DNA from 4 places in the Paenibacillus sp. LT-B23 genome. Region 2 is predicted to be linked to each of the others. Evidence: predicted binding sites of a transcription regulator. Region 2 holds the regulator's gene; each other region holds the start of a gene.

Region 1 (8,242 bases), on a different contig from region 2:
TGATTTTGTCATATTCCCCGCTGTTGCGAAGATTCACAAGCCCTGCATTAAATTTCTCCACCAGTTCCTGGTTTCTGCCTTTATTGACAGCGAAACCGTAAGAACCGCCTTTTTCCTTGTCTGTCACAAGCTTGAGTCCATTATTCTGTGTCACTCCGTATGCCAACACCGGATAGTCATCAAAACATGCAACTGAGTTTCCAGTCTTAACCTCATCATACATTTGAGAGGAATCATCGAACGGAACCGTAGTAAAGCCATATTTGGCCTTAACGGACTCTGCGAACGTATAGCCTTCTGTTCCTGTTTTGACAGCGACACGCTGCCCTTTCAGGTCCTCATAGCGTTTAATCGTATCATTATCCTTACGGACCGCCATGACCACACCTGAATCAAAATACGGTTCAGAAAAATCAAATTTTTGCTTACGTTCATCTGTAATACTCATGCCGGCAATGACGCCGTCCACTTGATTCGTTTCAAGAGCCTGCACTGCCGCATTAAAGCCAAGAGGCTTAATGGTATAGTCAAAATTCTGATCCTTGGCAATAGCAGCTAGCAGATCCATGTCGATTCCGACAAATTTACCATCTACATCTTCAAACTCAAAAGGCGCGAACGTTGTATCCGTGCCAATATCATATTTTGTTTTGTTTTCTGCATGTGCCACTAAGCCAAAATTACCGGCCAAGGCAACCACAAAAAACAGACAAATCATGAGTGCTATTAGTTTTCTAGATTTTTGCATAAGTTCCTCCAGTCAGTTGAACGGTTCAAAGTTTTCTGTTTATTCTACAGGAGTTATCAAAAATTGACTACTTTGATGTCAGATATTTTTTTATAATGTTTCATGGATCTGTCTGGTCGGGTAAGGTTTAAAAGACCTGTTTTTTTACCCCTTTAATGCCAATAAGCCCCTGCCGCAAAAGCGGACGGAAGCTTATTGTGTATCCTATAGTGTGTACTTATTTTCCGAGAAATAATGATGACTAAAAAAGAATTTTGAAAATCAAACCTGACAATAAGGCAGAAATTGGAATCGTAATAACCCAAGTAATGACAATGCGACCAGCCAGCGACCAACGCACAGCGGAAAAACGCTTCGCAGAACCAACACCCAAGATAGCCGAAGTAATGGCATGAGTGGTACTTACCGGTAAATGAAGCAACGTGGCTGTGAAAATAACCGAAGCTCCGGAAATATCAGCGGCGAAGCCATTGATCGGCTCGATTTTAAAAATCTTGGTGCCCATCGTCTTGATGATCTTCCAGCCCCCAATAGACGTACCAAGCGCCATTGCTGTTGCGGCCGAAATTTTAACCCACATCGGCACTTCCAGATGATCCTGATAACCCGCCGAAACAAGTGCAAATGTGATAATCCCCATTGCCTTCTGAGCATCATTCGTACCGTGCGTGAACGATTGAAGCGCTGCCGTAATGACCTGCATCGTGCGAAAACCTTTATTCACCGTATGCGGACTGCGACGAGCGAAGATGTATTTTAAAATCATCATTACGATATAACCGATTACAAAAGCAATCAGCGGGGAGAAAATAAGTCCCTCGACAATTCCGATGAAGCCACTCCAGTTCAATTTCTCCGATCCGGCTCCTACATACACAGCCCCCGCCAGCGCACCAATCAATGCGTGGGAAGATGAGGAAGGAATACCGAACCACCATGTGAGCAGATTCCAGATAATCGCTGCGATCAGCGTCGCAATGACGATATCAATCCCGTTCGTAAGCTTGGTAGGGTCAGCGACACTGCCACCAATCGTCTTGGCAACCCCTGTAAACAATATGGCTCCGAGAAAGTTCATGACCGCAGCCATAATAATCGCACGACGCGGCGTCAACGCACGGGTAGATACCGAGGTTGCGATAGCGTTCGCTGTATCATGAAAACCGTTAATAAAATCAAATGCCAGAGCAAGAAAAATAACAATACCCAATACCAGTAAACTTGTATCCATGTAAAAGGACTCCCTTACGAGTTACGCATAATGATGGATTCCAGCATATTTGCAACATCCTCGCATGAATCCGTTGTCGTTTCTAGGCGTTCGTACAATTCTTTGCGTTTAATCAGTTCAATGGGATCAGTCACAGTTGCAAACAGGTTTTTGATGCAAATACGCAACAGCTCATCCCCCTGGTTTTCCAAATCATTCAGGCGAATGGTGTATTCACGGATGGCCAGCAGCTTCTTCTGTGAAAGCAAATGTACAGCCTTCTGAATTTCATAAGCCGACTGACGCAAAATATCAGCGAACTGCACAATATACTCGTCCGGCTCCGTAATGTTGTACATATAAAAACGAGAGGCCGTCGCTTCCAGACCGTCCAGCACATCATCCATGGTCGTTGTCAGTTCCATGATGTCGTCGCGTTCCAGCGGCGTAATGAAGGTCTTGTTCAGCTCAGTAATAATCGTGTGTGTGTAATCATCACACTTATTTTCATACTTCTTCATTTCATTAGTAAACAGAACCACATCTTGAAGATTTGAAGTATGTTGGGCAAAGTAATCGGCTGCTTGCACGATTGTATCTGCCATATTTTCCAACGTCTCGAAGAATATATCCTTTTTCTTCAATCTCATTAACGATTACCCCTTTACGAAAATATCCGCAACCTGTTTCGACTGCATTAGACAACCTTTGCTATCTTATCACACTCATCAATGTTTTTGTAAAGTTTGTAAAGGCAAATTTCACAATATTAAGTATACATTACCCGACAAGGAAGTGCATTATCCGACAATATCTACCTCAAAAGGTGAATTTCGCCTACTTTACTTCACTTCTACACTTACATGCTCGTTCAACGAAACGTCCGCAGGAACCACATGTATATAGGATGTACCTGGTACTAACGGAATTTCAACTCCATTTTTCATAAAACGAATGGCATCACCGGATGAATGCTGCCACTCAGCATGTATCAGCCGTCCTTGTTGAAACACCATGGCCTCTCCACTGCCATTCAGCTCAACGCTCAATCTGCCTACATCATCCAGCGTTTGGTGCCTGGTGCTCATGACAATGACATTGGCCGCAGAGAGCTGCTTGTTATTGTTTTGATCCACATGTGACTTTTCGTTCACAAAACGCTTGTATTGCTGATCTGACGGATCGTAGGTGTAAGATACCTTGTAGCTTTTAAGCAAAAAGCGGATTTGTAAAGATACTGCATCCCCGTCTCCCATGACCGAGGTTTCACCGGATTTAAGGTAGTTATATACCGGAACCACCGTCTGCCTGGAGTAGCCTTTGCTTTCGCTTCCTTGGCGAAGTCTGTTCACATCTGTGTACAGATTGTGTGGAGGACGGCGATCCTTGCTTCTCCAGAAGTAAGCTCCCCCATTCGAAATCTCATCCAGATGCTCCTTTCGTTTCTGCTGTAAAATCGCATAGGCATCTGTACTTCCCCCGGCGTGTATCGGCAACGCCCCATAAGTTTCACCCAGCTCAATCAAATAAGGCCGGATGCTGCGGACCGGACCTATTTTCACATCTCCGCCATGACTTTGGAAAAAAGCTACCAAACGGGTAATTCCACCTTCCGCGAGAACTTCATATACCATATCCGCCTCGCTAAGTCCCGCCTGAGGCCGTGCAGCTGGAGCGTTATTAATCATAATGGCAAGCGGTCGTTCCAGAACAGGCTGCTCCACCGGAAGACCCGTAAGCGGAGCTGTAAATGCCGAAATAGTCGGTTCCTTGGACGGCTCAAGCGCCTCCGGCTGTGTTTCTTGCTTAAGCGGTTGAGGTGCGGGTTCTGATTCACCCGATTTGGACAAAGCAGAACAAGACATTATGGTCATACATAGCAAAACCGAGGTCATCACACGCAACCATCGTCTTCGATTGAAAATGGGCCCGGACAAGTTCATCCCTCCAGTTAGACATTTTTTTCATTATAAGCGTTATTTCCTGTTTTTGTCTTGATTGAAACACCTCATCTCTATAGAATACTTATCTGAAGACATTAAAATTTAAAAAATATTCAGACTTTGTGATTTTTATCACAAATAACTGTAACTGAACCTAATACAATAAGGGTGTAGCAGAGATGATCATCCCAAACCAAATGAAATACAAACAACATTATAAGATACGAAAGAGGAGTGGTTTGAATGTTTAACAACTGGTTGCGTGAAAATAAAGTAGCAATGTGGCTGCTGACTGTAGTACGGGTTTATCTGGGATATGAATGGATGACCCATGGACTTGAGAAGCTGACTGGCGGATTCGATGCAGGCGGATTTATCTCGGGGGCCATTGCTAAAACAGGCGGAGAACATCCCGCTGTACAAGGCTGGTGGGGATCGTTCCTTGAGGCCTTTGCCCTGCCAAATGTCGGTTTGTTCAACGTACTGATCCCACTGGGTGAGTTCCTGGTCGGAGTTGGCCTGCTTCTTGGTACACTGACTACATTAGCTGCTCTGATGGCAATGGTCATGAACTTCTCGTTCCTATTCTCGGGTACAGTAAGCACGAATGCAATCTACCTGCTGTTTGAAATCTTCCTTGTCGTTGCTGGTGCAAATGCTGGACGAATTGGCCTGGATCGTTGGGTACTGCCCTTCCTGCGTGGACTGTTCCGTAAAAATAAAGATACCTTTCCAGCAGATCCTGCTCGAAAAATAGCTTAAGCTACCCAAAAAACAACCGTTATCCTCCGGGCTAATGGTTGTTTTTTTGTGCAGCAATGCTGCTGTGTTTTATACGTTTCGGCTTTGTGCAGCTACGATGCTCCATTCTGGCTTATAAGTTTCGTTCTTGTGCAGTTATGCTGCTGCCCCTCCTCCCGGTTTGAAATCCCCTTTTTATATCCGATTCATCATTTCCCCAAACGTTTACAAGTTGGATACAATCCGGAATGCTCACGATACATTCCCCCTATACACTACAGTTACACCAAAGAAAGCCATGGAGGGTTATATCATGAAAAAAATCACCAAAGCCTACCTCATGCTCGCGACAGTAACTTTCACAGTACAAACTATGGGACTGGGATATCCATCACAAGCCGAAGCAGCAGTATCGACTACAACAATGCCTCAATCGGAAAGTGTTCAAGGTATCTCCAAGACCTTCGAGCAACTGCTGCGTCAACCCGGCAAGCTACCTCAGGCATTCGCTTATTTGCAAAAACACATTCACTCCATTCCAGCCTCTCAAGCCACCATCATAACGCTTCATCTGGAAAATGCACAGACCAAGCAATTGGATTCTTATTCACAAGCCTTATACCCAGCTTCTGTTCAGACCAAAATCAATACTATTTATAAACCCGGCGATTCGTTCACAAATGTAATTAGCCGCACCAAAGATACGAGCCTGAAGAAATTACTGACCCAAACCAGAGATGCCGGATACAAACTGGAAACCGCAGAAGGCATGTATTATCCTGTTATAAACTATGAAAAATATAAAGTTTTCGGAAAGCACACCACGGCAGATATCCGCAGCTATATTGACATCATGGCAGTGGAATCTGGACAGACGGCTACCAAGGATGCCGCGCTGCATATCGGATATCAGCAGTTGTCTGGACGGGTGCTGGCACAGGAAGACTTTTTAAACAAATATCCACATTCCAACCGTACACTAGCTGTCAAAGAATTGCATGATCTGTACTATTTCTATACCTTCTACGGCACAAACAATACGCCATTATTCGATTACGATACCAAGAAGATTCATCCAAACGCAAAAAAAGGATATCAACTGGTAATTCAACGCAACAGTGGCTCAGCTAGTCCTTATGTACAAAAACTAAAAGCCTTCGTGGCACTACTGGATCAAAACGGGGATAAACATACTGCACAGGTATTCGACTGGCTGAAAAAGAACGTACCCACTTCCTGATCAAGTTTTACAGAAACACACCCTACAGTAACTCCCGTTATATACACAAAAGAACTTCCATTCCCACTAGCCATGTGGATTCGGAAGTTCTTTTTCACATTTACGTATCACGTTCTTGACCGAAAGCCCAACAATTGAGACTCAGTGAGCCCAGGACATAGGACTGAAAAAGCTTCTTTGCCGAGCGCTGGTCATCCGCAGCCCCCATCGCGTAAAACAGCGGTGAAAAATGCTCTATCCCATAAGAGGGAACCGCCTGTTTGGCATAAGGAGCCTTTTTGTCATATTGGAACAAATGACGCAAATTCCAGTCCTGAAGCTGCTGACCGATCCAGTCATCATATTGAACCGCCCAATCCGCAGGCTCATTCGTCTGCTTGAGTGTTCGCAAATTGTGGACCAACCCGCCGCTACCGATGATCAAAATGCCCTGTTCACGCAACGGTGCCAGCATCCGCCCAATCTCATACTGCTCCTGCGGAGCACGCCTAGAATCAATGGAGAGCGGGACGACCGGGATGTCCGCATCAGGATATATATGCCGCAAAACCACCCATGCTCCATGATCCAGTCCCCGGTTCCGAACCGGCTGGTGGAACAGGTTATGCTGACTGAATAGATGCTCTATCTCCTCATACAGCTTCGGATCGCCTGGTGCAGGGTAATCGAGTGTGTACATTTGCTCAGGAAAGCCATAGAAATCGTGCAGCGCTGCATGCTGATCATCCGCGCCGATACATTGATCAGCACTATCCCAATGCGCGGAAAAAATGACTATTCCTTTGGGTCGGGGCAGGCTCGCGCCCAGCTCTGCAAGAAAGCTGGTGTATGCATTGTTTTCTAAAGCCAGTGTCGGTGAACCATGCGCAACAAAAATTGAGGGTAATGTCATCGCTGCCAACCTCCACACGCCAGTATAGTGTTACTCTTCCATTTTACTCCGGTGGAGGCGCAATTTCCAATACAATACGTTACAGCCTGAAATCAGATCATCCAGTGCTGCCAATCCCTCTGAATATTCTCCTGCTCATCCAGCCATTCCAGCGTCCGGTCGATCAACCGTTGCCGTTCTTTACCGGAAGAGAAGGTGTGATCTCCCTGAAAAATAATTTCTTTGTCGCAACGTCCCTCTGGACGCATCCAGAATACCTTTTGAAACAGGAATGCATAGTCCACAGGAATGATATCATCCGAGGTTCCGTGAATAACGAGCACATCCCCGTTAAACTTGACAGCCTCCTGAAACGGCTGGAACTGGGCAAGCGATTCAAAATAAGTAGGTGTGAACTTGTAGCCCAAATAGTCGGCCTGACCGCTTTTCACGGATTCATCGTACACGCTCCGCTCCGTAATTTTAACAATGTCATTGAACGGGTAGCCGACCGCCGACCAAAGCACCAGATTTTGTACTCTCTTGTCCCGTACCGCTGTGAGAAGGGCCACCGCGCCACCCAAACTGTGACCGATCAGCGTCACCTTGGTCGGGTCGATGTCTGCACAATTCACGGCATAATCGAGTACGGTACGTGTCTGGTTAATCATCGACTCCAGCCCTTGCTTGCCGTAATCACCCGTGCTTTCCCCGCAACCGGCAAAATCAAAGCGCAGGACAAAATATCCCCCTTCCGCAAGCTCACGTGCAGTCTTTACGAATAACCGATCTACCCCAATACGATTGCCCACAAATCCGTGGCATATCACTACGAGTGGTACCCGTCTCTGACGGTCTCCTTCATTCGGATTGCTCGGATAATGAATCGTTGCGGCCAGCTTCTCATTTTCAAAGCGAATTCCAATTTGCCGTTCCATCATGATTGTCCCCCTGTTTCAAGCTTCACCGTCACCAAGCTGCTATGCTGCATGGGCAACCCTACCTTGCGAAGCTTCTTGTAATGATTACTGATTGATAATTAATGATTTAAAGCGAATATGTCAAACGTATATTGTAACATGGATGCACAGTAAAATATCCATTCACTTTAATTCCGATAAGTTTAATAAGTTTTATAGTAAAGTCAGTCTATCATTGCCCTGCTTCCTTGTCAACCTGTCAGTTATAACGGAGAAAAAGGAAACAAATGGCGCTCCCCGCAACGATAACGAAGAACGCCATATTGCATTACTTGGTGGGAAAATTAACTTCATCCAGCAGACTATTCGTAGCTGTTCCTGAACATTTCGTGGGTCTCCGTGCGCCCCTCCCATTCCAGTCTGCAAGAGGCACCGCTATTCTGATCCTCATACCATAAGCTGCGGTAGCTCTCTTCGCCCAGATCACCTGCAAACTCGGTATCCTGAGCCCATTCAGCATCGTCCAGAATACGGTACGTCGGGAATGTCCCCTGAACGTTCTGATGACT
Region 2 (8,242 bases):
CAACCTTAACTATGTGGGCAGTATTACTATTGATGAGGATCTGATGGAGACTTCCGATCTGCTGGAGAATGAAAAGGTTCAAATTGTGAACAATAACAATGGAGCCCGGCTGGAAACTTACGTTATCCCCGGACCGCGTGGTAGCGGTGTGATTTGTCTCAACGGCGCAGCAGCGCGTTTGGTGCAGCCTGGTGATACGGTCATTATTATTTCCTACGCTTGCATGTCGAATGAAGAGGCCAAAACATACAAACCGACCGTTGTATTCGTCGATGAACATAATAAACCCGCCCAAACGGCGAACAAGGAAGTACACGCTACGATCATGTAATGAATGGGAGTGCGGATGAAACCCGTCCTTTAAGCGAAAAATGTGAGTGTATTAATCCATCTTTCGTAAGGGCGGGATGCACATGTTCCAGCATGTATTCGCAGAAATGAACAGCATGTTAGATGATATCGTGAAGCATTACCCATCAGCCCAGGGCTCCCGCAGGCAGGAGCTGCTACAGCACTGGAGCTTGCTGCGGAGAATGAGTGACGGAATTATGGATGAATGGCTGGCCTTTGAGGAAAAAATGGTTCGCCTGCGTGCTGCAGGTTTTTCCGCGGAGTCTGGTATGTCTGACGCTGAGCTGCCTGAAAAGGAGCTGCCAGCTTTTACTCGGGGTCAAGGGTATTATCGACTGCTCATGTATCCTGAGGCCATCCGCCAATTTGAACAGGTGCTACAGCATTTTCCGAACAGTTGGCAAAGCCAGATGTATATGGGGATGGCGTATTTCCAACTGGAGGACACAGTGGAGGCTGTACGCCATTTTCAGAAGGTGCTGCACCTGACAGACCAGCCCGGGCTGAAAGCGGTCATTTATAATGCGCTGGGCTGTCTTATGGCGAAGCAGGCTGATGTAGAGGAGGCACAAAAATGTTTTGCTCTCGCGCATCAGTTCGATCCTGCTTTGCCCGAGCCGTTGCACAATATGGAAGCCTGTTTGTCCGGTGCCGGAATGCTTCGGTACGACAGCTCCATGATGACCTGGCTATAGTTGTCAGACACCGAGCGAGACGATGCATACCCACCTCCCCAGGCGGCGTGTGCATCGTCTTTTTTGGCTGTCTTAATTTCCAAACAGGCGATCTTCTGCTATGCTGTTATACAGAGTTATTATTTTTGTATGTGTCAAAAGAAAGGATTAAGTTGAATGAAATTTGCGGTATTGGATTTTGAAACTACAGGCACCCAGTCCGCGGATGACATCATTCAAGTCGGACTTGCAATTATAGATCATGATAACAGCATTTCCCGTGTTTACGGTTCTTATGTGAACCCTGGCAGATCCATTCCGCCTTTTATTACCGGGTTGACCGGGATTACAGACGATGACGTCAAGGATGCTCCTCCGCTCGAAGAGATGATGATGGAGCTTGTGCCTATGCTGGACGATGTCGTACTGGTCGGTCATAATGTGGCGTTTGATTTTAATTTTTTGCAAAACGCTTTGGATCGGTGCGGATACTTGCCGTTTACCGGCAGGATTTTGGATACGATGGATTTTCTGAAAATCATGTTTCCATCGCTATCTTCCTATCAGTTGGGTTTTGTTTCTTCTGAGTTTGGGCTGGCGCATGACCGACCTCATCAAGCAGACAGCGACGCGTTGGCTACGGCTGAGGTGTTTTTAAAATGTCTGGATGAGCTTCATGCGCTGCCTTTGATTACGATACAGCGGCTCAGTGATTTGTTCGCAGAGGAAGACAGTGACCTCGGATGGTTTTTGGACGGGGTGCGTGAAGACAAAGAGCATGATCCTATTCAGGATTTGGAGGGTCATCAGTTTTTTCGTCAGCTTGCACTGAAGGTGGAGGATTGGACGGAGCTAAATGCCCCTCGCAGAGAAGACGACCCCAATCCGCTGGCAGGTATTTCCTTTGAGGAATACATGGATGATGTGCGAGACAATTTACGTTCATCCTTGAGTCAATATGAGGAGCGCGAAGCGCAGACGCAAATGATTGAGGGTGTGAATCAGGCGCTGAGTGAAGACAAGCACCTGTTGATCGAGGCGGGTACGGGGACAGGCAAGTCCCTTGGTTATTTGCTCCCTTCGCTGTATCACAGTGTGAAAAATGGACAGCGAGTCATGGTAAGTACGCATACGATCAACCTGCAGGAGCAATTACGCGAGCGTGATATTCCGATGCTGACCAAGGTGATCCCGTTCCCGTTCCGGGCTGCCATTTTTAAGGGCCGGGGACATTATTTGTGTCTGCGTAAGTTTGAACATAAAATAAACAGAAGAGACTTCGCAACGCCGAAGGAAGATTTAATTACAGCCGCCCAGATGATCGTCTGGCTGACGTTGACGGAAACCGGCGATGATGAAGAACTCAATCTGAGTAATCGTGGCGGAGATTTTTGGGAAACGGTGGCCAGTGATTCCGAGTCCTGTCTTGGTCGTTCATGTCCGTGGTTCCGCAAATGCTTTTATCATCGTGCGCGCCATGAGGCGGGAATAGCGGATGTGGTTATTACGAATCACTCCAAGCTGTTCACGGACGTAAAAGCAAGTCATCAGCTATTGCCGAGCTATGAGCATCTGGTGATTGATGAAGCCCATCACCTGGAGGAAGTTGCTGGAAAGCATCTGGGCATGCATATGAAATATTTCACACTCGTGCATACGCTGACCCGGTTGTTCAAGGACAGCAAGAACGGACAATTGCCTTCGCTGCGTCAGCAGTTGGCAAAGTCGGGGCATGAGAAGTCGACGGATTGGGCCACTACTATCGACCAGTTATATCCGCTCGTGCTGGAGGTTAAGGAGTCTTGGGATTTGCTGAGCGACAAGCTGTTTGGCATGCTGCCAGAGCGAAGTGATGCGACACCGGGCGAAACAGGGCAGTTTTCTTCCCGTCTCAAGCCATCGGCCAAGCCTGCCAAGTGGGATCAGGCGGCTGCGCTGGAAAATCAGCTTTATGTAACGATGAGCGAAATTTTGCGCAAGGGCGACAAGCTGATGCTCGATGTGAAGGAAGAACATGACGATTATGCGGCTGACAGCCTCATTACGGATATCACGGGGCTGCTCAAGGATTTGGCAGGCATTAGGGAAAGCTTGCGCTTTTTCATACGGCTGGATGATGAAACGACCGTATACTGGCTTGAAGCGAGCGGGCAATTCCGCAGCAAGTCGCTGCAATTTTATGCGGTGCCCGTCGATGTGAGCCGCCAGCTGAAAGAAATGTTTTTTGACAAAAAAAGAAGCATTATTCTGACATCTGCTACCTTATCGGTGGATAAGTCGTTTCAGTACATGACCGATCAGCTCGGCTTGCAGGAGGCCGCAGATCAAGGACGGCTGATGACTACGCAGCTCCCGTCACCCTTTAACTACAGGGATCAGGTGCTGCTAGTCATTCCAAGGGATTTCCCGAGCGTGAAGGGCAGTGTAGGAGATGAGCATTTTGTAGATATGCTCGTCAGCTCGCTAGGCGCGACTGCTCAAGCGACGCGGGGGAGAATGCTCGTTCTCTTTACTTCCTACCGCATGCTCCGGCAGGTGTATGAGCCGCTTAAAGAGGCGTTGTCTTCCAGCGACATCACTGTGCTGGGGCAGGGCGTGGACAGTGGAAGCCGCAGCAAGCTGACCCGACGTTTTCAGGAAGCCAAAGCTTCTGTGTTGCTGGGAACCAGCAGCTTCTGGGAAGGCGTCGATATTCCGGGCAAAGCGCTAACGTGTCTGGCCATCGTGCGCTTGCCGTTCCAACCGCCCAATCACCCGCTGCTGGAGGCTAAAAGTGAGCTACTCCAGCAGCAGAAGAAAAATCCTTTTATGAAGCTGTCTGTTCCACAGGCTGTCATTCGCTTCAAACAGGGATTTGGACGTTTGGTACGTACGGCGAGCGACCACGGGGTCGTTATCGTTTACGATACGCGTGTGATCGAATCCTATTACGGGAAGCATTTTTTGTACTCATTACCGGGACCAAAAATGGAGCATATGCCGACGGAGCAAATGGTGCCTCGCATCGCCGAATGGCTCCAATCCGCCCCGGAGACAGAGGCATAACGGACGGACATCTAAACATGTCCGTTACAATTAGGGGGAGCAAGTATGAAATCAGATAAAATTTCAGAGGCTGTCGTACGGAGGTTACCCGTATATTTACGTTATCTGAATGCACTGCACAAACGGGAGGTGACTACGGTCTCTTCCCAGGAGCTGGGACAAAGACTGGATCTGAATCCGGCTCAAATTCGTAAGGATCTCGCGTATTTTGGAGATTTTGGCCGTAAGGGTATCGGCTATGATGTTACTTATCTTATCGAGAAAATACGCCATATCCTGAAAATCGACCAGCAAATTAACGTGGTATTGGTCGGAGCAGGTAATCTGGGGCAAGCCCTTTCGAATTATAATGCTTATTTAAAAGACAATATGAAAATTGTAGCTGTATTTGATGCTGTTCCAGATAAAGTTGGAACCAGGATCAATACGCTGGTCGTACAGCCGATGGATGAACTGGAAGCGACCGTGAAAGAACAAAACATTCGGATCGGGATTATTACCGTACCGGATTTTGAAGCACAGCACGTCGCTGACAGGCTCATTGAGAGTGGGATTGGAGCAATTTTGAACTTTGCACCCACTACTCTCAAGACACCGGCAAACATTCGGGTACATGCCACAGATTTTACAACGGATTTGTTAAGCCTTGCTTATTATTTGGAGGACGGAAAGGAAGATACGCAACATGACAGCGAATAAATGGATGATTAAAAACGGCTCCTTTGCCGTGAACAGACCGGAAGCCGGGGTAATCCACGGCTATATGATCGTGGAGGATAGCCGAATCACCTACATTGGCGAGACTTTGCCAGCGGGTGAGGAAGAGACGGACGCGATTGACGGTAACGGGCTGCTGTTTTTACCTGGCCTGATGAATACACATGGTCATGCGGCGATGTCTCTGCTACGTGGGTATGGGGACGATCTGGCTCTCCAAGTATGGCTTCAGGAAAAAATGTGGCCGATGGAAGCCAAGTTTACGTCTACGGATGTGTACTGGGGTACGTCCTTGTCTGTGCTGGAAATGCTGAAAGGCGGTACAACGACTTTCCTGGACATGTACGATCATATGGACGAGGTGGCTCGTGTAGCTGAAGAGTCCGGCATCCGTGCCAGTCTGATGCGTGGAGCGATTGGACTATGTTCAGAGGAAGAGCAGCGGATCAAGCTGGCTGAGGCTGTGACTTTTGCGCGTAATTGGCATGGAAAAGCAGACGGTCGAATTACGACCATGATGTCTCCGCATGCGCCGTATACGTGCCCGCCTGCGTTTATCGAAAAATTCGTACAGGCAGCGCATGATCTGGACTTACCGTTGCATACGCATATGTCCGAAACGATTGCCGAAGTAGAGCAAAACGTACGCGACTACGGCTTGCGTCCGGTTGCACATCTGGATAAGCTCGGCTTTTTCTCCCGTCCATCGCTTGTTGCCCATGGCGTTCATTTGAATGACGAAGAAATAGCTTTGCTGGCTGAACGTGGTGTAGCGGTTTCGCATAATCCAGGCAGCAACTTGAAGCTCGCAAGTGGTGTAGCAAGAGTTCCTGACCTGCTGCGTGCAGGCGTTACTGTCTCTCTCGGAACAGATGGTCCCGCCAGTAACAATAACCTGGATATGTTTGAGGAAATGCGTCTGGCAGCGCTCATTCACAAAGGAGTATCTGGCGACCCAACCGCAGTTCCTGCGGGTGAGGCGTTGCGTCTGGCAACGGAGTACGGAGCGAAGTCGATTGGCTTGAAAGAGGTAGGAGTGCTGGCAGCAGGCAACAAGGCAGACTTTATCGCGCTCGATCTGAATCAGGCGCATTTCTTGCCGCGTACGGATCTCATTTCCCATGCCGTATATTCTGCAAGCGCCAAAGACGTGGCTCATGTATGGGTAGACGGTCGTCAGGTTGTGAAAAACGGAGAGTGCCTGACTATGGATGAGGAACGTATCAAGCATGAGGCCCAAGCCGCCTTTGAAGGGCTGCTGTCGCGCTAATTCAGGTGTCACATCCCCTTAGAGAGGAAGCACAGGTTTGAAAAATAAGAAGAAATGGATAGCGGTCGCCATTCTGGCCGTCATACTGATCCTGGTCAGCATTTTCTGGTATTATTCCTATGTTACTCAAGACCAGGTGACTGAGAGAAATGCCGCTATCGTAAAGGCCAAGCAATCGGGTGGTCTGGTCAGCACGACGCAGACGTGGAAGTCGGTGTGGGATCAGGTATATTGGGTAGTTCAAGGGGAAAATGCTCAGAACGAAAATATTATGGTGTGGGTTCCTTTTCAAAAAGTGGAGGGCCAACCGAATGTACCTGTCACAGATAATAGTGGTGTTCATACCGAGCTACTGAAAAACGGAGTCGACGAGCAAAAAATGACGGCGATGATCCAGCAGCAGCTTCCGGGTGCAGATATTGTGAGTCTTCAGCCGAGTGTGTTTAACGGTCAATATGTGTGGCAGCTGTTTTATGATGACGGCAGTCATCATTACTATACCTTTTATCGCTTCTCGGATGGGGGATCGGTGGGGGTAAAGTATACTTTGCCCAATTACTAGAGTGTGTTTAGAATGGGGATTGGTGGTATTGGAGTGTTAGGAGCGCTGCGTAGTCCATTTGATCTTACGATCGCTGTTGCCGCCGGATTTTTTTCGATTAGATTCTTATGGGGAAAATCCGGCGGCAAAGGCGAACGCTTCGCTTCTTCAGATTCAAATGGCCCACTCCGCTGGCTGACCGCCATGGAGTCACTCCAAACACCATCTTTTCATGGGAGGTGGGGGTAGGGGCTACGGACGCCGCTGCGCTTGTCTCCGTTTTGGGTTTTACACCAAACTAATTCTGTATGAACTGGAAAATCGTTTTTACTAAAAAAGATATGTGAATTTAGAAGACATTGTCTTATAAAAAGAATGGCTAGTTTGAATGGTTGAAGCTAAAAAAGACGTAAATACGTTTAAATTCGTATTTGCGTCTTTTTTAGCTTTTTTTGTTGGGTAAGTGTTTATCATGGAATGACTGATTGAGTTTAACTTAAAAAATGTTATATAAGCCGAACTCGAAAATGTACATAAAAACGGAGTAGGCGGAATGGTGCTGTACAAGCGGTAGTGTTCGCTTTAAAAGCTTTCCGTAGGAAAGCTCGCTTCGAAAGCATCACCTCCCGGATTTCTACCCATGTGTACTCATTCAAGAAATCCGGGGGCAACAGCGATGGGAAGCACCATCCGCCTGCGCAGTGGCTCCGCATGTATCTTTCAAGCTCAACTATCACTTGAATTTCCCTTAAACAGGTTAAATATGAAGTATATTACATAGATCATAATAATTTTTTCCTTATAATGGTTTAATTATAGGTGCAGACTAACGTAACCCATAATTTTGTGGCTATGTTATCATGACTACTTGTACAAAAAGGAGATTCATGGACATGGGAAAAGTGGATGGGAAAGTTGCATTAGTAGCGGGTGGAGGTCAAGGGATTGGACGGGCTATTGCTTTACGCCTGAGCCAAGACGGCTTCGCAGTGGCGGTTGTAGATTTAAATGAAGAAACAGCGCAAAGTGCTGCTGGTGAGATTACAAAGGCAGGAGGGCGATCGCTTGCCCTTAAAGTCGATGTTTCCGACCGGGATCAGGTTTTTGCGGCTGTAAAGGAAGCATCTGAGAAGCTCGGTGGCTTTGATGTCATTGTAAATAATGCAGGGATTGCTCCCGCCAAGCTATTGGAGGATGTTACGCTGGCTGATTTTGATAAGCTGTTCCACATCAATGTGACCAGTGTGCTTTGGGGCATTCAGGCAGCCGCTGCCAAGTTCAAGGAGTTGGGTCATGGTGGTAAAATCATCAATGCCTCTTCTCAGGCAGGCCATGTTGGTAATGCCAATCTCGGTATTTACTCCGCGACCAAATTCGCGGTTCGTGCCCTGACACAAACCGCCGCTCAGGAATATGCCCAATATGGTATTACAGCTAACGCCTACTGCCCCGGCATTGTACAAACCCCAATGTGGAGCGGTATCGATAAAGAAATTACGGCATCCAAAGGCGAAGCTACAGGGGATGCAACCAAGGAATTCGGCAGCAAAATTGCCCTTGGCCGTCTGTCTACACCAGAAGACGTATCCGCCTTCGTATCCTTTCTGGCAAGCCCCGATTCCGATTACATGACAGGACAATCCC
Region 3 (8,242 bases), on a different contig from region 2:
GTAAAGCTTTGTTACATTGTACCGTGGAAAGTACGGTTAATAACATCCAACTGTTGTTCACGAGTCAGCTTGATAAAGTTAACGGCATAACCCGATACACGAATTGTAAGCTGTGGATAGTTTTCTGGGTGATCCATCGCATCCAGCAATTGTTCACGAGCAAACACGTTGACGTTCAGATGATGCGCATGGCTTCCAAAGTAGCCATCCATCATGGAAACGAGATTCGTTTTGCGTGTTTCTTCTTCTTTACCCAGGGCTTTAGGCACGATGGAGAAGGTATTCGAGATACCATCCAGACTGTGCTCGTAAGGCAACTTAGCTACGGAGCTAAGGGAAGCCAAAGCACCTTTTTTGTCGCGTCCGTGCATTGGGTTCGCACCTGGTGCAAACGGTTCGCCAGCTTTACGTCCATCCGGTGTTGTACCTGTTTTCTTACCGTACACCACGTTGGAAGTAATGGTCAGTACAGATTGAGTAGGAACCGCATTCCGGTAAGCTTTGTGCTTGCGGATCATGCCCATGAAGGACTCTACCAGTTCTACTGCGATGTTATCTACACGATCATCGTTATTACCGTAGCAAGGGTATTCCCCTTCGATTTCAAAGTCAATGGCGATGCCTTTTTCGTTACGGATCGGTTTAACCTTCGCATGTTTAATGGCGCTCAGGGAATCGGCAGCAACGGACAGACCAGCAATACCACAAGCCATCGTACGGACAATATCACGGTCATGCAGTGCCATTTCAATCCGTTCGTAGCTGTACTTGTCATGCATGTAGTGAATAACGTTCAAAGTGTTCATGTACAATTTTGCCAACCATTCCATCATTGGCTTGAAGCGGCTCAGCACTTCCTCGTAATCCAACACTTCACCTGTAATTGCAGGATATTCAGGACCCACTTGAGCACCTGATTTTTCATCCACACCACCGTTGATGGCATACAACAAAGCTTTAGCCAAGTTGGCACGGGCACCAAAGAATTGCATTTGTTTACCGATTTTCATTGCCGATACACAACAAGCGATACCATAGTCATCGCCATAAATCGGACGCATCAGATCATCATTTTCATACTGAATGGAGCTAGTTTCAATAGAAACTTTGGCACAATATTTTTTGAAGCCCTCAGGCAATTTTTCTGACCACAGTACAGTCAGGTTTGGCTCCGGTGCAGGTCCCAAATTGTACAGGGTGTGCAAGAAACGGAAGCTGTTTTTAGTAACCCGAGTTTCTCCAGTAATGGACATACCGCCAATGGATTCAGTTACCCATGTTGGATCTCCGCTGAACAGTTCATTATAGTCAGGTGTGCGCAGGAATTTAACAATACGCAGTTTCATAACAAAATGATCGACTAATTCTTGTGCTTGCTCTTCTGTCATTGCGCCTTCTTCCATATCCCGTTGAGTATAAATATCAAGGAAGGAAGATACACGTCCTAAGGACATTGCTGCACCATTTTGTTCTTTGATTGCTGCAAGATAGCCAAAATACACCCATTGGAAAGCTTCTTTCGCGTTGTTAGCAGGCTTTGAGATGTCGAAACCATGCTCAGCAGCCATTTGTTTCAGCTCGTTCAAAGCGCGAATTTGCTCGGAAATTTCTTCACGCAGACGAATTACGTCTTCTTCCATTGAATCCACTTCAAGGCTTTTCAGTTGAGTCTTTTTGTCTTTTATCAGGAAGTCTGCACCGTACAGTGCTACACGACGGTAGTCACCGATAATGCGTCCACGACCATATGCATCCGGCAAACCAGTGATAATACCCGCTTTACGAGCTGCTCTCATATCATCGGTATAAGCGTCGAATACACCCTGATTATGCGTTTTACGAATATGAGTGAAGATATCAACAATGCTTTGCGGTACTTCAAAGCCATAGGCTTTGCAAGCGTCGATCATCATCCGGATTCCACCAAACGGCTGCAAGGAGCGTTTGAATGGAGCGTCTGTTTGTACACCAACGACTTGTTCTTTATCCCGGTCTAGATAACCCGGCTTATGTGAAATAATAGTAGATGGCGTATTTACGTCTACATCAAGCACGCCGCCGTTTGCCAACTCTTTTTTGGTAAGATCAGATACAATATCCCACAGAGCAGTTGTGTTGGCGGTAGGGCCAACCAGAAATTCTTCGTTGCCGACATAAGGTAAGATATTGGTTTCAATAAAATCGTTGACGTTGACTTCTTTAGTCCATTTGCCTTTTTTAAAACCTCTCCAGCCAGATTGTTGCTCTTGTAATTCTCTCTCAATCACCGACATGTAAATCCCTCCAAATTGTTTGGTCTTCCGGACTTGTGATTTTTTTCACATTAAATAGTGTCTCGAGCCCGGCCTTTTCACCGATGCCTTACGCTCAGTGTCGGGACCTTTCTTACACCCTTATTGTAGAATAATGATAGAGTGTAGTATGTGACAAAAATCACAATATAGGTGACATTTATCACTTTATTTTCCCTGGCGATTACGCCCGTACCTTTATCCTTGCCGTTCACCTCCCTTCCCAAACCAACAGGCCCTCTATATAGAGAGCCTGCATTGGTATTGAACGGGAAAATGCTTAGTTACAAGCCTCTTCGTACCTATATATTATTGGTCAAAACGTCCGTAGAAGGCATTGCGGTATACATCAGCCAATTCGGTAACCAGCGGCAGCTTCGGATTCGCAGTTGTACATTGATCCTCAAAAGCGCGGTCAGCCAGATAATCTACACGCGATTCAAAATCCTTCGCATCGAAGCCGATTTGCTGGAACGATTCCTCGATACCGAGTGTTTTGTTCAGCTTGCGGATCGCTTCAATCAGGCTATTAACCCCTTCTTCAGTCGTACGTGCAGGCAGTCCCAGTATGCGTGCAATTTCTGCATAACGCTCATCCGCAACAAAGTGCGAATATTTAGGGAACGAAGCGAATTTTGTCGGTTTTTTCGCATTATAGCGAATGACGTGTGGTAACAAAATGGCATTCGTACGGCCGTGGGCTGTGTGATATTGTCCGCCCCATTTGTGCGCAAGGCTATGGTTAATGCCCAGGAACGCATTGGCAAACGCCATCCCTGCCAGTGTGGAAGCATTATGCATTTTTTCACGAGCCAGCTTGTCGCCAGTCAGAGCCGATTGCTCCAGGTATTGGAATACCAGTTGAATAGCTTTAATCGCCAGACCATCTGTGTAGTCACTAGCCATTACAGACACGTAAGCCTCAATGGCATGTGTCAGAACGTCCATACCTGTATCCGCTACAGCCGTTTTAGGCAGCGAATATACAAACTCAGGGTCAATAATTGCCACATCAGGAGTCAGCTCATAGTCAGCCAGCGGATACTTCGTGTTGCCCTGATTTTTGTCTGTAATAACTGCGAACGATGTAACTTCCGAACCTGTACCCGAGGTTGTAGGAATGGCTACAAATTGCGCTTTTTGACCCAGACGTGGGTACTTGTAAATCCGTTTGCGGATATCCATAAATTTTTGTTTCAGATTGTTGAAATCAGTATCTGGGTATTCATAGAACATCCACATGCCTTTGGCAGCATCCATTGGCGAACCGCCGCCCAGTGCGATGATGCAATCCGGTTGGAAACGTCTCATCATTTCAGTACCACGTTCTACTGTAACTGTCGATGGATCTGGCTCTACTTCCGAGAACACTTCGATAGCTACCGGTGTTTGGCGTTGGTGTAAATAATGAATGACACGATCCACATATCCGAGTTTCACCATCATAGGGTCTGTGATAATGGCTACACGTGTGATATCAGGCATTTTAGCAAGATACTGAGTCGAATTTTTTTCAAAATAAATTTTGGAAGGTACTTTGAACCATTGCATATTCACCGTACGTTTCGCCACCCTTTTCACATTAATCAAGTTGACTGCCGATACGTTCGACGAAGTCGAGTTACGTCCGTACGAACCACAACCAAGTGTCAGTGATGGAAGGTTGGTGTTGTAGAGGTCACCGATCGCACCATGTGTGGAAGGCGAATTTACAATGATACGGCCTGTTTGCAAACGGTTTGCGAACCGAGCGATAACGTCCTCATCGTTCGAATGAATAGCGGACGAGTGGCCCATGCCCCCGAATTCCACGACTTCAGCAGCGCGTTGAATACCTTGTTCCGCATTTTTCACTTTATAGCAAGCCAATACAGGACTCAATTTTTCCGCAGACAATGGGAATTTTGTTCCTACCCCTTCAATCTCAGCGACCAAAATTTTAGTTCCTGCTGGTACTGTGATACCACTCATTTCAGCAATTTTTACAGCAGACTGTCCGACGATGGCCGGGTTCACTGCACATTTCTCTACATTCATAGCTCCTTGAGTGAGCTTTGCTGCTTCTTCTTTATTTACAAAATAGCAGCCGTTAGCGATCATCAATTTTTTCACTTGTTCGAAGATTGGCTCTTCGATAATAACCGCTTGCTCGGAAGCACAGATCATACCGTTGTCAAAAGATTTGGAGAGGATGAGATCGTTCACGGCCTGCTTGATGTCTGCTGTTTTTTCAATAAAGCAAGGCACGTTACCTGGGCCTACACCCAGAGCCGGTTTACCGCAGCTATACGCCGCCTTAACCATGCCTGATCCACCAGTTGCCAGAATCAGCGCCACATCCTGATGATTCATGAGTGAATTTGTCTTATCCATTGATGGAGCTTCAATCCATTGAATACAATCGGCCGGAGCACCATGTTTGACGGCTGCTTCAAGCAAAACGCGAGCTGCTTCCGCACTACACGATTGAGCGGATGGATGGAAACCGAAGATGATCGGATTACGTGTTTTTATAGCAATCAACGCTTTGAACATTGTAGTTGAAGTCGGATTAGTCACTGGAGTAATCCCCATAATGATGCCGACGGGCTCTGCTATTTTTTGAAAACTGTCAAAGTCATTATCTTCAATGACACCAACGGTTTTTTCATTTTTGATACTATGATAGACATATTCTGTTGCAAACATGTTTTTAATGATTTTGTCCTCATACACACCGCGTCCTGTTTCTTCAACAGCCAGCTTCGCCAGATGCATGTGCTTATCCATCCCTGCGATTGCCATAGCTTGTACGATTTCGTCAATCTGCTCCTGATTCATACTCATGAAAGCCTTCTGTGCCCGGTTCGCCCGGTCAATCAGCGTTTGAATATACTGCTCAGCGCTTTGCTCTTTTTGGATAACCTCGTTTTTAACAGCCATTTCCCTCATCCTCCTGTTATCTCGTGTACTATCTCTTGTTCACGCACTGATCGTAACACAGCTTTTCAAGATATATTGTGATTTTTTTCACAATATATTTAAAATTTTATTTTATGAAGTGAATTAAATCACAAAGTTTGGAATTCTGCCACTTTTACCCCCTCTTCTTGCCCCAAAAACGCATAGCACAGGTATATAATGAATTTGAATTGATCAAGTTGCAGATAAAAAAACAAAGGAAACAAAGGGGAAATGGACGATGAGAAACCCTGCAAACGTAATGGAAGCCCGCGGCAACACCTGTTGCTTCTCGGAGGCCAGCTTCAACCGGCTGCAAGTGATGATGAAAGATCGGGTCATGCCAGAAAGCTCGCATCTATTCTGGGAAGGAGATACAGCGGATAAGCTGTTTTATATCAGGCGCGGACGCGTTAAAGTAACAAAAACAACGGATGAGGGTAAGGAACTTATACTATATATGTACCAAAGCGGCGATCTGATTGGTCAAGCTGATCCATTTTTTGGTACCAAGCACTCCTTTTCTGCCGAAGTTCTGGAGGACAGTGATATCGGTGTTGTCGATCATACGGATTTGGAGCTACTCATTTGCCAGCACTGTGATTTTGCCATTGACTTTATGAAATGGATGGGGTCCCACCACCGTATTACCCAGACCAAGTTTCGGGATTTGATGATGTACGGCAAGCCCGGTGCTCTGTGCTCCACACTGATCCGTCTGTGCAACACCTACGGAGAGCCTCACGGAGAGCATATTCTTATTCATAAAAAAATTACTCATACCGACCTGTCCAATATGATCGGTGCCACCCGTGAAAGTGTAAACCGGATGCTGAGTGATTTGCGCAAAAAAAATGCAGTCGAATATGATAATGGCATGATCGTTGTCAAGGATTTGGAAATGCTGCAAGGCGTATGTCATTGTGAACTGTGCCCGCGTGAGATTTGCCGAATTTAAATTATTTGTTTTATTTTATGTAAAAGAGAGTGTTCTGTAAACTGTATGGCTTACAGAACACTCTCTTAATTTTACACTCCCACTCCAACTAAATGGCGGGCAGCAGCGGAGCAATCCATTTGAAACTGAAGAAGCGAAGCATTCGCCTTTGCAGCGGGATTCTCACCTCTAAATGTCTTATACAACCCAAAAGAATCCCGCTGCAACAGCGATCATAAGATCAAATGGATCGCGAAGCGCCTAACATCCCGCCAACATTCTTCTCCACACTTTTAGAACTGGAAGCACAGATAACTTAAATTCCCCATCTCATAGCTTCTGTGGACAACCTTGGCTCTATTCGCCGGATCTCCACTCCCCATGGCAATAAACAACGGTACAAAATGTTCAGCCCTCGGTACCGCCTGACGAGCATACGGGGCTTCACTTTCATAGCGGTCCAAGGCCACCACATCTCCATTCTGTACCTTTTCAATAATCCAGTCATCAAAATCAAGAGCCCAGGGCTCTGTTTTCGTTTGTCCCCATTTGACGATGCGCAGATTATGGACAGTTACACCACTCCCAATGACCAAAATATCCTGTTCACCTAGCCCGCGCAACACTTCTCCAATAGCATATTGTGCTTTCGGCGATAGAAACGGATTCACGGAAATTTGAACTACCGGGATATCCGCCTCAGGATACATACGATGCAGAAGTGTCCAGGACCCATGATCCAGCCCTCGCGCCCGATCTGTTTGTACATCAATGCTCTTTTGCTCATATAATTCTTTCAACTTGGCCGCCAGCTCCACCGAACCATGAGCCGGATATTTCACTGCATACAGCTCCGGTGGGAAACCGCCAAAATCATAAATCGTATCGTAAGTGCCGTCTATCGAACTAATTGTCAATGTTTGCGTCTCCCAATGGGCGGTGAAGATAACAATGGCCTTTGGGCGAATGCTCTTTCCGAACTGCTCCAGAAAAGCAGTATATTCTGTCTGTTCAATAGCAAGCATAGGCGATCCGTGGGCTAAAAACAAAGATGGCATCATGTTAAAAATCCCCTTATCATTCATCGATTTATTTTTCCCATTTAGTAACTTTATGTAAGTGATTATACATAAGTAACAAGGTTATGTCAATACAGATTTTAACATACACTTAAAAAACGTCGCTCCTTTAAATAAAGATTGATATAGGTATAAAGTCATAGTAATATGTAACTAATAAATTTTAAATATTCACTATAAATCGATATAAAGGACTGGTTTCTATGGAGATACATACTGCTAATTGCCCAAAGTGTGGTTCCGTTTTCCGGAAAAATCTTAGAAACCTGTGCAATACCTGTATCCAAGAAGAAAATTTATTTTATGATCGCTGTTCCAACTATTTGTGGAAACATCCCGCTACTCATACTCGCCAGCTTAGTGAAGCAACCGGCACACCTATGGATTTGCTCATAGACTGGGTAAGAGCAGGCAAGTTTCCCACCACCTATAGTCAGCTTGATTATCCTTGCGAGTCCTGCCATTCCCCGATTTATGCAGGAAGACTTTGCCATTCCTGCCTCGGTACGTTCCGTACGGCAGCGCTTGATATTCAAACCCGTGTCCCCCGTCGTACTGCAACCGGATTATTTTCAATCGCAGGCCGCGCCAAAGGCTATTAAGAATTACAAAATAAAAAACAGCCTTTTTCCTAGGAAAAGGCTGTTTTACTATGAAAAACGTTTATTCGGCTTGATACTCATCTAATCCATTCCTCGGCCCAATATTGAATCTGTTCCATGACCGGCTGAAGTGCACGGCCTTTGGTTGTCAGCTCATATTCAATGCGGACAGGAGTTTCCGGGTATACATGGCGTGTAAGAATCCCTTCATTCTCCAGATCCTTCATCCGCTCAGACAGCATTTTATCGCTCATTGTGGGAATCAGATTGGAAATATCCTTAAAACGCTTGGGACCGCTCATCATAGATTGAATAATCAGTCCGTTCCAGCGCTTACCCAGACATGAAAAGGCACTTTCAAAACGCGGACACATTTTCGCAAGTTGCGGTTGA
Region 4 (8,242 bases), on a different contig from region 2:
GCTAGCATTGTTACCGTAACGCATTCGGGGGATACCCGATATTCTACAATGTGGAACAAAGGGAAAAATTCATTGAATTTGCAAGGAGATGAAAAATCTGTTTATTTGGTTGTATCCGCAACTCCAGATGAAATTAAACATTTTAATATTGAAGAGGATGGTGAAACTTATCCTTATAAAGTAAAAGTAACAATAAAGTGATTGTGGATAATAATCATATTGTGGTTGAATGAAAAGCTTATCCAGGGTAAATATCAGAGTTTACGAAAAAAAGTGAATACATGCCTGAACAATGGCACTGGTATCAAAATACCAGTGCCATTGTTGTTAGTATGCTCTGAAAATAATCTTTTGGAATTGAATACACAGCAGCTTCACTAATGTTATCCATCGGGATACATCCAAAGGTAGTTTCTGAGATATGGGGTCATACAAGTGTAACTATAACATTAGATACTTATTCACATTTATTAAACAAGAAAGCAATAGAGACATCACTAGAAATTGAAGAAACATTCTATGATCAGAAATTTGACCAATAAATTTTAAAAATAGTTAATTATTAGTAACAAAATATGGATACATAATCACTTTTCGTGGTGATCGGGCATACAGTATTTTACCTATTACTGATAAAATGCGCTCCATGAGAGCATCCTGACAAGGAGGTCGGAGCTATGGTATATCGTGCAACATCCCGCAGAAGGGGTTCGCCTCACAAACGCTTAAACGCTGACACACTCAGGAAAATATCCGCCGCCATGCTGCCATTTTACAAAGCTATTGCAACCCGCCGTGCTTTTGCCGTTCAATGGTCACGAGCTGTTGTGCATGGCAATTTGGATCGGATGAAGGCCCTTCTCTGCTCGGTAGCGCCATTTGCTGCCAAGCAAGGACTGGGCACGAATGGCATCGGCTATTTTATCTCCTTCTTGGCCCAGCCACCAATGCTGTATTATACGAACGGAACGACGATTCCACCCGGTACGGTGCAGTTTACATTTGAACCGAGAGTTCACCGCGCCATCGCCAGAGCCGTTTTTCCGCTGTATCTCGAATTGGCACGCAATCGATGCTTTGCTTCTGCTTTAGCCAAAGCCATCAACCAGAAAGACCAGCGTGCGGTTACTCTGATGATCCGCAGCTTGATTCCATCCACTGCACTGAAATCCGTACAAATCGAGGATCATGGCTTTGCGTTGCTTTTTAAGTATCCTTACAGTAAATATCCATACCGAAATCTGCTCATTCAGGAGTTTTCTTAAAAAGGTCGCTACAGTCGTTACAGGCGTTTTTGCTTAAGTTGATCGATCAGCTCTTTACCCAATTGTATAGCCATGTTCGTCAACAATCGGATCTCGTCCTTCGTTACATGGTCCATATGCGCCCCGCAGCAAATTGCAAAGTTACCCGCAAACTCTTTTCGCAAACGAACGGCAATTTCTTCGGTAATATAAAATTCCTTGTGGGCTTGCAATTGAACGGTTTGAATCGGCTCCAGTCTGGCGCCTGCTGTAATCGTTCCCAGATGGGGCTGATCGCCGCCGGAAATAAGTACAACTATGTCCTCCCCCATAAAATAGGCATCCAGCACAAGGCGGATACGCCCACTTTCTTTTTCCAAATGAATCATATGATTCTCTCCTGTCTAAAAAATAGTATTGTGAATAGATTCACTTTATATGTTTCTATTTATTCTATCGCTTCCAGACCTGTTCCACAATTCAAAAAGACCCACAGCAGACCCCCGTAAATGGTGGCTTGCTGTGGGTCTTCTGTTGTTATTTTAAAAGAAACATTCCATGCACCTTATTAACGGATCGTGATGGTATGCGCAGCTTTACCGCTTGCGCCATTATTATCCGTCACCGTCAACTCTACGGTATACGTTCCGGCTGTGGTAAATTTATGCTTTACCTTGGAGCCTGACGCTGTATCGCCATCGCCAAAGTTCCAGCTATAGCTGACGATTTCGCCGTCTACATCACGTGAGGCTTTTCCGTTAAACTGAACGTTCTTGTTCTTCTTGGCTGAATCATTCGCCTGAATGATCGCAACTGGTTTCTCGTTAGAGGTCGGTGGATCCGGATCAGGGTCCTGTCCTCCACCCTTCGTTACATACAATCTTCCGGGTGCTTCCGTCTCCACTTCATTTCCTGCTGCATCCCTTACCCGGATCACAATGACTCCGCCTTCCAGGCTCAGAGAAGAGGAAGTGAAGTAAGTTCCTTCATAATGACCTGACGAAGTTTCGTTTAACGGAATTTCGTTTCGGGCCAAGGTGGTCAGATTGAAAGGCAATTCCACACGGAAGGATGCCTCCAATCCGGACGCACTGTCGAAGGATACCTGCACCGGTTGCCCTGGAGTGATACGCACATCCTCAGCAGGACTGATATTTTCCAGCTTCGGCAAAGCTGTATCGACATACACTGAACGGGTAACCGTCGTTACGTTCTCGGCAAGATCCTTGGCCGTTACCGTAATTTGATTTTCTCCTTCATTGATAAGCAGACGCTTGTTAAAGCTGCCGTCACTTCCAAATTCGGCTGGCTCACCGTTAATCGTCAAGTCGGTGAGGAACTCGTCGTAAACTGTACCGGTTACACTGACGACACCCGCATTTGTACGAGCTCCTTCATCTGGCGAAGTCAAGATCAGACCCGGTTTAGTCTGGTCAAGTATGACGACCACAGGCTCGGAACGATCTGTTACTTTGCCGTATACCGCCGCCTGAACACTCAGTGGATTGGCACCCGGCTGAAGATCGACCGCCAGACTGAACTGGCGATCCTTCACCTTGGTTGTGCCAGCCAGTTCATTACCGTTAAAGAGCTGGATGTCCGCCCCGTCTGCCGGGGAAGTACCTGTAACGGTAATTGTCTCTTCCTTCGTATACGTTGCCTTGGTCGGTGTTGTAATCGTTGGCGCATTAACCGGATATCTGACGATCGCCCGGATCATGTAATTGCCCTCATCCTCCGGTGATTGGCTCCATGCGCCACTTACACCTTGCCAGCTACGAAGCGCATTGGGTCCACTCTCGTCTGTAGCAAGACCCGGAGCTTGCGTGCCTGCGCTTGGCTGCGTATAGACGATATAGAAGTCGCCTTGAACCGTTACGGGTTCAGGGAATTGTACGGTCGTCCACTGTGTTTCATCCCGAACGGCTGTGCCGTCAAATGGACCAGCCAGCAGACGTCCCGGTGCGCCTGCCGCACCAGAGGCATCATAGACGGAGTATTTGAAAGCCGTTCCTCCCGGATTCGGGAAGGCTGAATTCCAGAACAGAAGCGACGCTCCTGTCACTTGAGCCACCTCTGATTCAGGTGTCATTCTGACTGCCCAGGAGTTGCCTGCGGCGTTAAAGGCTCTGGCATTTTCCCCGGTACCGTCATCGTAAGCAATGCCCCCCTGGAAGCCGATAAATGGCTTCAATGTGACATTCGCTTCCACACTGCCGTTCGGAGGTGCTGTGACCGTGACACTGTCGCTGTAATAATTTTCTGCTGCAATGGATAATGTATAGGTCCCTTCCAGCACATCCAGCGTAAATTCTCCAGCCTCATTGGTTTCAACCGGAGCAATGCGTGCATCCTCTAGCACAAGCACTTTCGCTTTTCGGATCGGTTCACCGGATTGCTTATCGGTAATGACTCCGTGAATCGTACCATGAGGTACCGCTTGGAGACTAAAGTTCGCTCTGATTACTTTATTATTCTCAATCGTGACCTGCTTCGTTTGAGGCTCATAGCCATAGGCTTCAGCCTTCAGCGTATAATCACCAGCTACGTGAATGAAGCTGTATTTACCCGTAGTCGGGTCTGTTTTCACCGAACGTCCGGTTTCCAGTACGGTAACTGTGGCGCTGGCTGGAAGACTTTCGAGACCGACACGTCCACTGTCCACCGCTGTTTCCGCCGGCTTCACTTTTTCCTGAAATTCGCTCTTTTCAGTACTTGTAATCTTGTACAGCGGGAATTGTTCTTCCGCTTTTTCCAGTTTGATATTCGACTCAGGCACTACATCCTTGGTCACTGTCGAAGCTGGAATGCCCAGCACACGGAAATCGTCAATGTACCAACCGTTTTTGTTCACACTGTTATCCGATTTCAAGCGGAAGCGAATTTGAATCTCATTGCCGGTATAGCTATCCAGATTGTAGTAAACTGGAGTCCATTTTTTCCCATTGGTGTTATGAGAGAATTTGCCCAGCTCGGTCCAGGTGTCGCCATTATTTTTGGACACTTCCACATAACCGTAATCATAGCCGGACTCAATTTCAAACCAGTGGTTAAAGGTAAGTGTCGCGTTCCGCACACCATTCAAATTAATTTTTGGAGAAACCAGCGAAAAGTCAGCTCCGCTCTCATAGTTACTATCGAGATCGGTTGCCCATACATTTGGTCTGGATACTGCACTTTCTGGTCCCACTTCTTTGGGGATGCCACGTTCCCATTCATCCTTGGTACCAGAATGAGTCCAGCCATTATCCGAGTTGCCGTCAAATGAATCGCTATACAGCGTATCCGGCACTTCTACTCTCAGTGAAACCTCATTCGACTTGGCTCCCTCGTTACCACTGTAATCCTCGGCCGCCACTGCATAATGATAGGTCGAGTCGCCGACCGTAATCGTATCGGTGAAGGTCAGTCCAGAGGTTGTACCCAACGAAGTGTAATTTTTGCCCGATTGGGTGGAGCGATACACTTTGTACTGCTTTACGTCTTCATCGGATGAAGCATTCCAGGCCAGCGAGACGTTGCCGACTGTATCCGCTTCGGCAGTCAGATTGCTTGGCGCGGCAGGTGCAACGGTATCCGGTTCCTGAATCGACAGATCGTCGATATACCAGCCATCTTTTACAATCGTATTATCACTTGTAAAGTTGAACAGAAGGTATACCTTCTGACCTGCAAATGCTCGCAGATCGAGATATTGTGTTTTCCAGCCGTTGCTGGTGCCTGTAAATGATAATACCTGCTCAAATGCATTCTGATTGTTGGTGGTGGCTACATATACTTTGCCGAAATCAGAATTGTTTTCGATATCGTACCAATGCTTGAAGCTGAGCAATGCCCCTTTGGGACTGTTGGTCAGATCAATCGGAGGAGCCAGAAAATAGCTATTAGAGTTGGACTCATATTTACCTTCGAGATTGGTCGCGAGGACCTTCGTTCCCGAATGTGCACTTCCTGGGCCACTTACCGGGGTTCCCCATTTCCAGACACTACCCTGTCCACCGACATTGATACCGGCAATATCCTTTTCAAAATCCTGTGTATAGCCAGGTTTGACGCCTTTGGAGACATTAACCTTGTACACTTCGGTTTCAAAACCATTATTGCCATAATCATTCACGCGAATATAGTATTCCAGACCGGCACTATCCACCAAGAAAGTCGGGATGGACGCTTGATATGTACCATCTTTGCTGTCGCCGGAGGTCCGTTCCAACGGAATATATACATAGTTTGACGTACCCGCTGTTCTGGCAAATGCCTCAACCGCTGTCACGCCGACATTATCCGTTACATGAGCAGTCAGAGGTATATCAATGCCCTCGAATGCCGCAGCAGACGGTGTATGCTCCAGAACAGGCGCTTCGAGATCATCTCCACCTGTTACAACTTTACCGGATACGGAGCCCAAGCCCTGGACGACAGAGCCGACTGCATCCAATGCATTAATGACACCATGTCCGTAGCCATTGTTCGGAGAGGTCGGATATGTGCTATCCGTGCGTGGTGTAGCTGTATTTTCCAGAATTTCTTCCAGTTGATCCACGGTAAGCGAATGATTCGCTTGCAGCAACAGAGCCGCAAGTCCCGCTACATGAGGGCCCGCCATGGAAGTTCCGTTATATCCGCCTTTATAAGCACCGCCAGCAACGGATGATCGAATATTTACACCCGGTGCAGAAACTTCGGGCTTCACTTCGCCATATGGCGACGGTCCCAGCAGGGAGAAGCTGGCCAGTTTGTCATTGAGATCGGTTGCTCCAGTGGCAAAGGATTCCGGGTAGTTAGCTGGATTCGCTACCGATCCAGGACCGCCCGGATTCGAAAGAGATGTATTACCTGCGGAGAACTCAGGGAATATCTGTGCATCCCGCCATGCTTGAACCACAGGTCGGAACCATTCATCGAGGCCAGGTCCGCCGCCCCACGAATTGTTCACCACGTCCGGTGCAAGCTCGGGATGAAGATTGCCTTGAGCATCCCTTGGCGCAAGCAGCCATTGGCCACCGTCGAGTATAATTGCATCCGTCGTTTCCGGATTAAAAATCCGAACGGCAATCCACTTCGCGCCAGGCGCAACGCCGACCCGGTTCGTACCATTTTCCTCGGAGCCGACCATCGTTCCCATCGTATGCGTACCGTGGGAATCCGCTTCCTGATCGACCGGCAACGTCGCATGACTATGCGGATCGTACCAGCTCAGCTCGGGATTCACGACATTGCCTGCCGCGTCCAGACCGCGCCATTTGCGATGCAGGGCCGGATGAGTATAGTCTACGCCTGTATCGAGATTGGCCACGACGATTCCGGTTCCGTCGATTCCTTGTTCCCATACTTGGGGTGCATTAATATGTGATATATTCCATTCCACGGTAGATGGGTCTACAGCGTTCTTACCTGCATTGCCGGGCTTCGCCGATGTTTTACTATCGTCCTTTTCCAGCTCTACAGCTTTCTCTGCGGTTGCAGATTTTGCCGTGTCTGCTGTCGCTGTTTCAGCAGTTTTGGCGGCTGTCCCCTCTGCCTGCTTGTCAACCGTCACCTTTTGCAGATAACGTGTTTCATTCGGCAAAATTTTGTCTACCTCAGGCAGCTGCGAAATATGGTCTAGCACCTCCTTGGTACTTGTGACCGCCAGGGCATTGACAATAAAGTAGCTTTTATATTCCTTCACTCCACCGCTCTCCGATTGCTTATCCAAATAATTTTCAAGCCCATATTGGGTTCTTGAAGCGGTTTCACGCAGAGAGCTGATCACATTGCTGCGGACAGCCATTTTGGCGGCAGAGGGTGTTATTTTCTCAAGCGAGGCCTTTTGGAGAGCATTTTTGGAAACCTTGTTTGTGTCTACCTGTTCTTTTAATTTGACCAGATAAGTTACATAGTTGTTCTCCTCAAACTGTTTGGTCAGTTTAGGGGATACCTTCGCGGTCGTTACCTTGTGCGAGCCTGATTTTAGCTCCAGCTTGGAGCCATCCGGGGTGTTATTCGCCAAAGCGGGTTGGACAAAAGAAAAGGCCATAAGCAAAGATAGTCCGATAGATAGTGGTTTCTTGAATCGTTTAGGTTTAATCAATTACTTCTCCACTCCTTTTACTAGGTTTAATATTTCTGGTATAACCTGTCCGAGAGTAAGACCTCATGCCTTGCACATCAAACCTACGGGCTGCACAACATGATATGGTTGGCAACCACCTCCTTCATAGAATATAGAGGTCAGCCTTTTGCATCATTCGATCCCCAACGCTCGAAAGTAGAATATATAAACGATTTGGATTTTCTTAGGTGAGTTTATTTCATAGGTGAATGTATTTCATAGATGAGTTTGTGAATCAAAGATAGCGTGCGATGAAATTCAGCAGATACCAAGGAGAACAAGCAGGAGAATGTCGAAGAGAGAACATGTTATAACACGACATGTTATATCGTTACATTTTATATTAAAAATTGATATAAAAACATATATTATGGATAGTATAAAGTTATCAAAACAGATATACAAGTCATTTTTTTGCAATTTCCTTGAAATTTATAATTTTTGTATTTTCTATGTACGAAAACCCCTTTATAGCGGCTGCGTAAATGTTGCATTACCCGGTTAGCAGGTGTATGCAAATCTCTGGACGAGCCGCTTCAAGGGATTTCCGAAGTCTTTCTAAAACACGATCAGACCATTCTAGTTAAGTACCGAATTGACTGCAGCCAACGCGTCGATCAGGCCATATCCATAGCCGTTATTCGGTGAAGTTTTATATTGGCTGTCTGTCAGCGGCGTCGCTGTTTTCGAAATAACATCCTCCAGTTGATCCACTGTCAAGGATGGCTTGGCCTGGAGCAGCAATGCCGCTAATCCGGCCGTATGCGGGCCTGCCATGGATGTACCGTTCCAGCCACCCTCATAAACTCCGCCAGGAACAGAGGAACGGATGTTTACGCCAGGGGCCGATATCTCAGGCTTCACTTCTCCATATGGCGAAGGACCACGCAGCGAGAAGCTCGCC

Evidence for each region. Region 2 encodes Rex, which represses fermentation and respiration genes when NADH is low (regulators of the CRP and FNR family bind a similar motif). Its sites were predicted from a motif close to TTGTGAAATATTTCACAA; they were not measured.
Region 1: a site for Rex is predicted at 4,022-4,039, ahead of ACWXW9_RS25760 (DoxX family membrane protein). Genes of this name have one in related genera too.
Region 3: a site for Rex is predicted at 5,289-5,306, ahead of adhE (bifunctional acetaldehyde-CoA/alcohol dehydrogenase). Genes of this name have one in related genera too.
Region 4: a site for Rex is predicted at 1,662-1,679, ahead of lpdD (prenylated flavin chaperone LpdD). Genes of this name have one in related genera too.

Annotation. Positions count from the first base shown of each region.
Region 1 is NZ_JBSQBM010000028.1:41,730-49,971, reverse strand. Features, by position in the region: gene ACWXW9_RS25780 (amino acid ABC transporter substrate-binding protein/permease) at 1-748, opposite strand, end outside; gene ACWXW9_RS25775 (inorganic phosphate transporter) at 990-1,979, opposite strand; gene ACWXW9_RS25770 (DUF47 domain-containing protein) at 1,994-2,608, opposite strand; gene ACWXW9_RS25765 (DUF3048 domain-containing protein) at 2,801-3,901, opposite strand; gene ACWXW9_RS25760 (DoxX family membrane protein) at 4,145-4,663, shown strand; gene ACWXW9_RS25755 (hypothetical protein) at 4,956-5,882, shown strand; gene ACWXW9_RS25750 (dioxygenase family protein) at 5,983-6,774, opposite strand; gene ACWXW9_RS25745 (alpha/beta hydrolase) at 6,867-7,691, opposite strand; gene ACWXW9_RS25740 (hypothetical protein) at 8,036-8,242, opposite strand, start outside.
Region 2 is NZ_JBSQBM010000001.1:113,997-122,238, forward strand. Features, by position in the region: gene panD (aspartate 1-decarboxylase) at 1-331, shown strand, start outside; gene ACWXW9_RS00610 (tetratricopeptide repeat protein) at 414-1,046, shown strand; gene dinG (ATP-dependent DNA helicase DinG) at 1,203-4,070, shown strand; gene ACWXW9_RS00620 (redox-sensing transcriptional repressor Rex) at 4,116-4,769, shown strand; gene ACWXW9_RS00625 (amidohydrolase) at 4,756-6,057, shown strand; gene ACWXW9_RS00630 (cell wall elongation regulator TseB-like domain-containing protein) at 6,095-6,619, shown strand; gene ACWXW9_RS00635 (hypothetical protein) at 6,623-6,847, shown strand; gene ACWXW9_RS00640 ((S)-acetoin forming diacetyl reductase) at 7,492-8,242, shown strand, end outside.
Region 3 is NZ_JBSQBM010000005.1:213,318-221,559, reverse strand. Features, by position in the region: gene pflB (formate C-acetyltransferase) at 12-2,273, opposite strand; gene adhE (bifunctional acetaldehyde-CoA/alcohol dehydrogenase) at 2,601-5,213, opposite strand; gene ACWXW9_RS09100 (Crp/Fnr family transcriptional regulator) at 5,473-6,189, shown strand; gene ACWXW9_RS09095 (DODA-type extradiol aromatic ring-opening family dioxygenase) at 6,462-7,229, opposite strand; gene ACWXW9_RS09090 (hypothetical protein) at 7,571-7,849, shown strand; gene ACWXW9_RS09085 (winged helix-turn-helix transcriptional regulator) at 7,927-8,242, opposite strand, start outside.
Region 4 is NZ_JBSQBM010000007.1:233,094-241,335, reverse strand. Features, by position in the region: gene ACWXW9_RS11420 (DUF6055 domain-containing protein) at 1-201, shown strand, start outside; gene ACWXW9_RS11415 (hypothetical protein) at 678-1,265, shown strand; gene lpdD (prenylated flavin chaperone LpdD) at 1,283-1,633, opposite strand; gene ACWXW9_RS11405 (S8 family serine peptidase) at 1,813-7,317, opposite strand; gene ACWXW9_RS11400 (S8 family serine peptidase) at 7,918-8,242, opposite strand, start outside.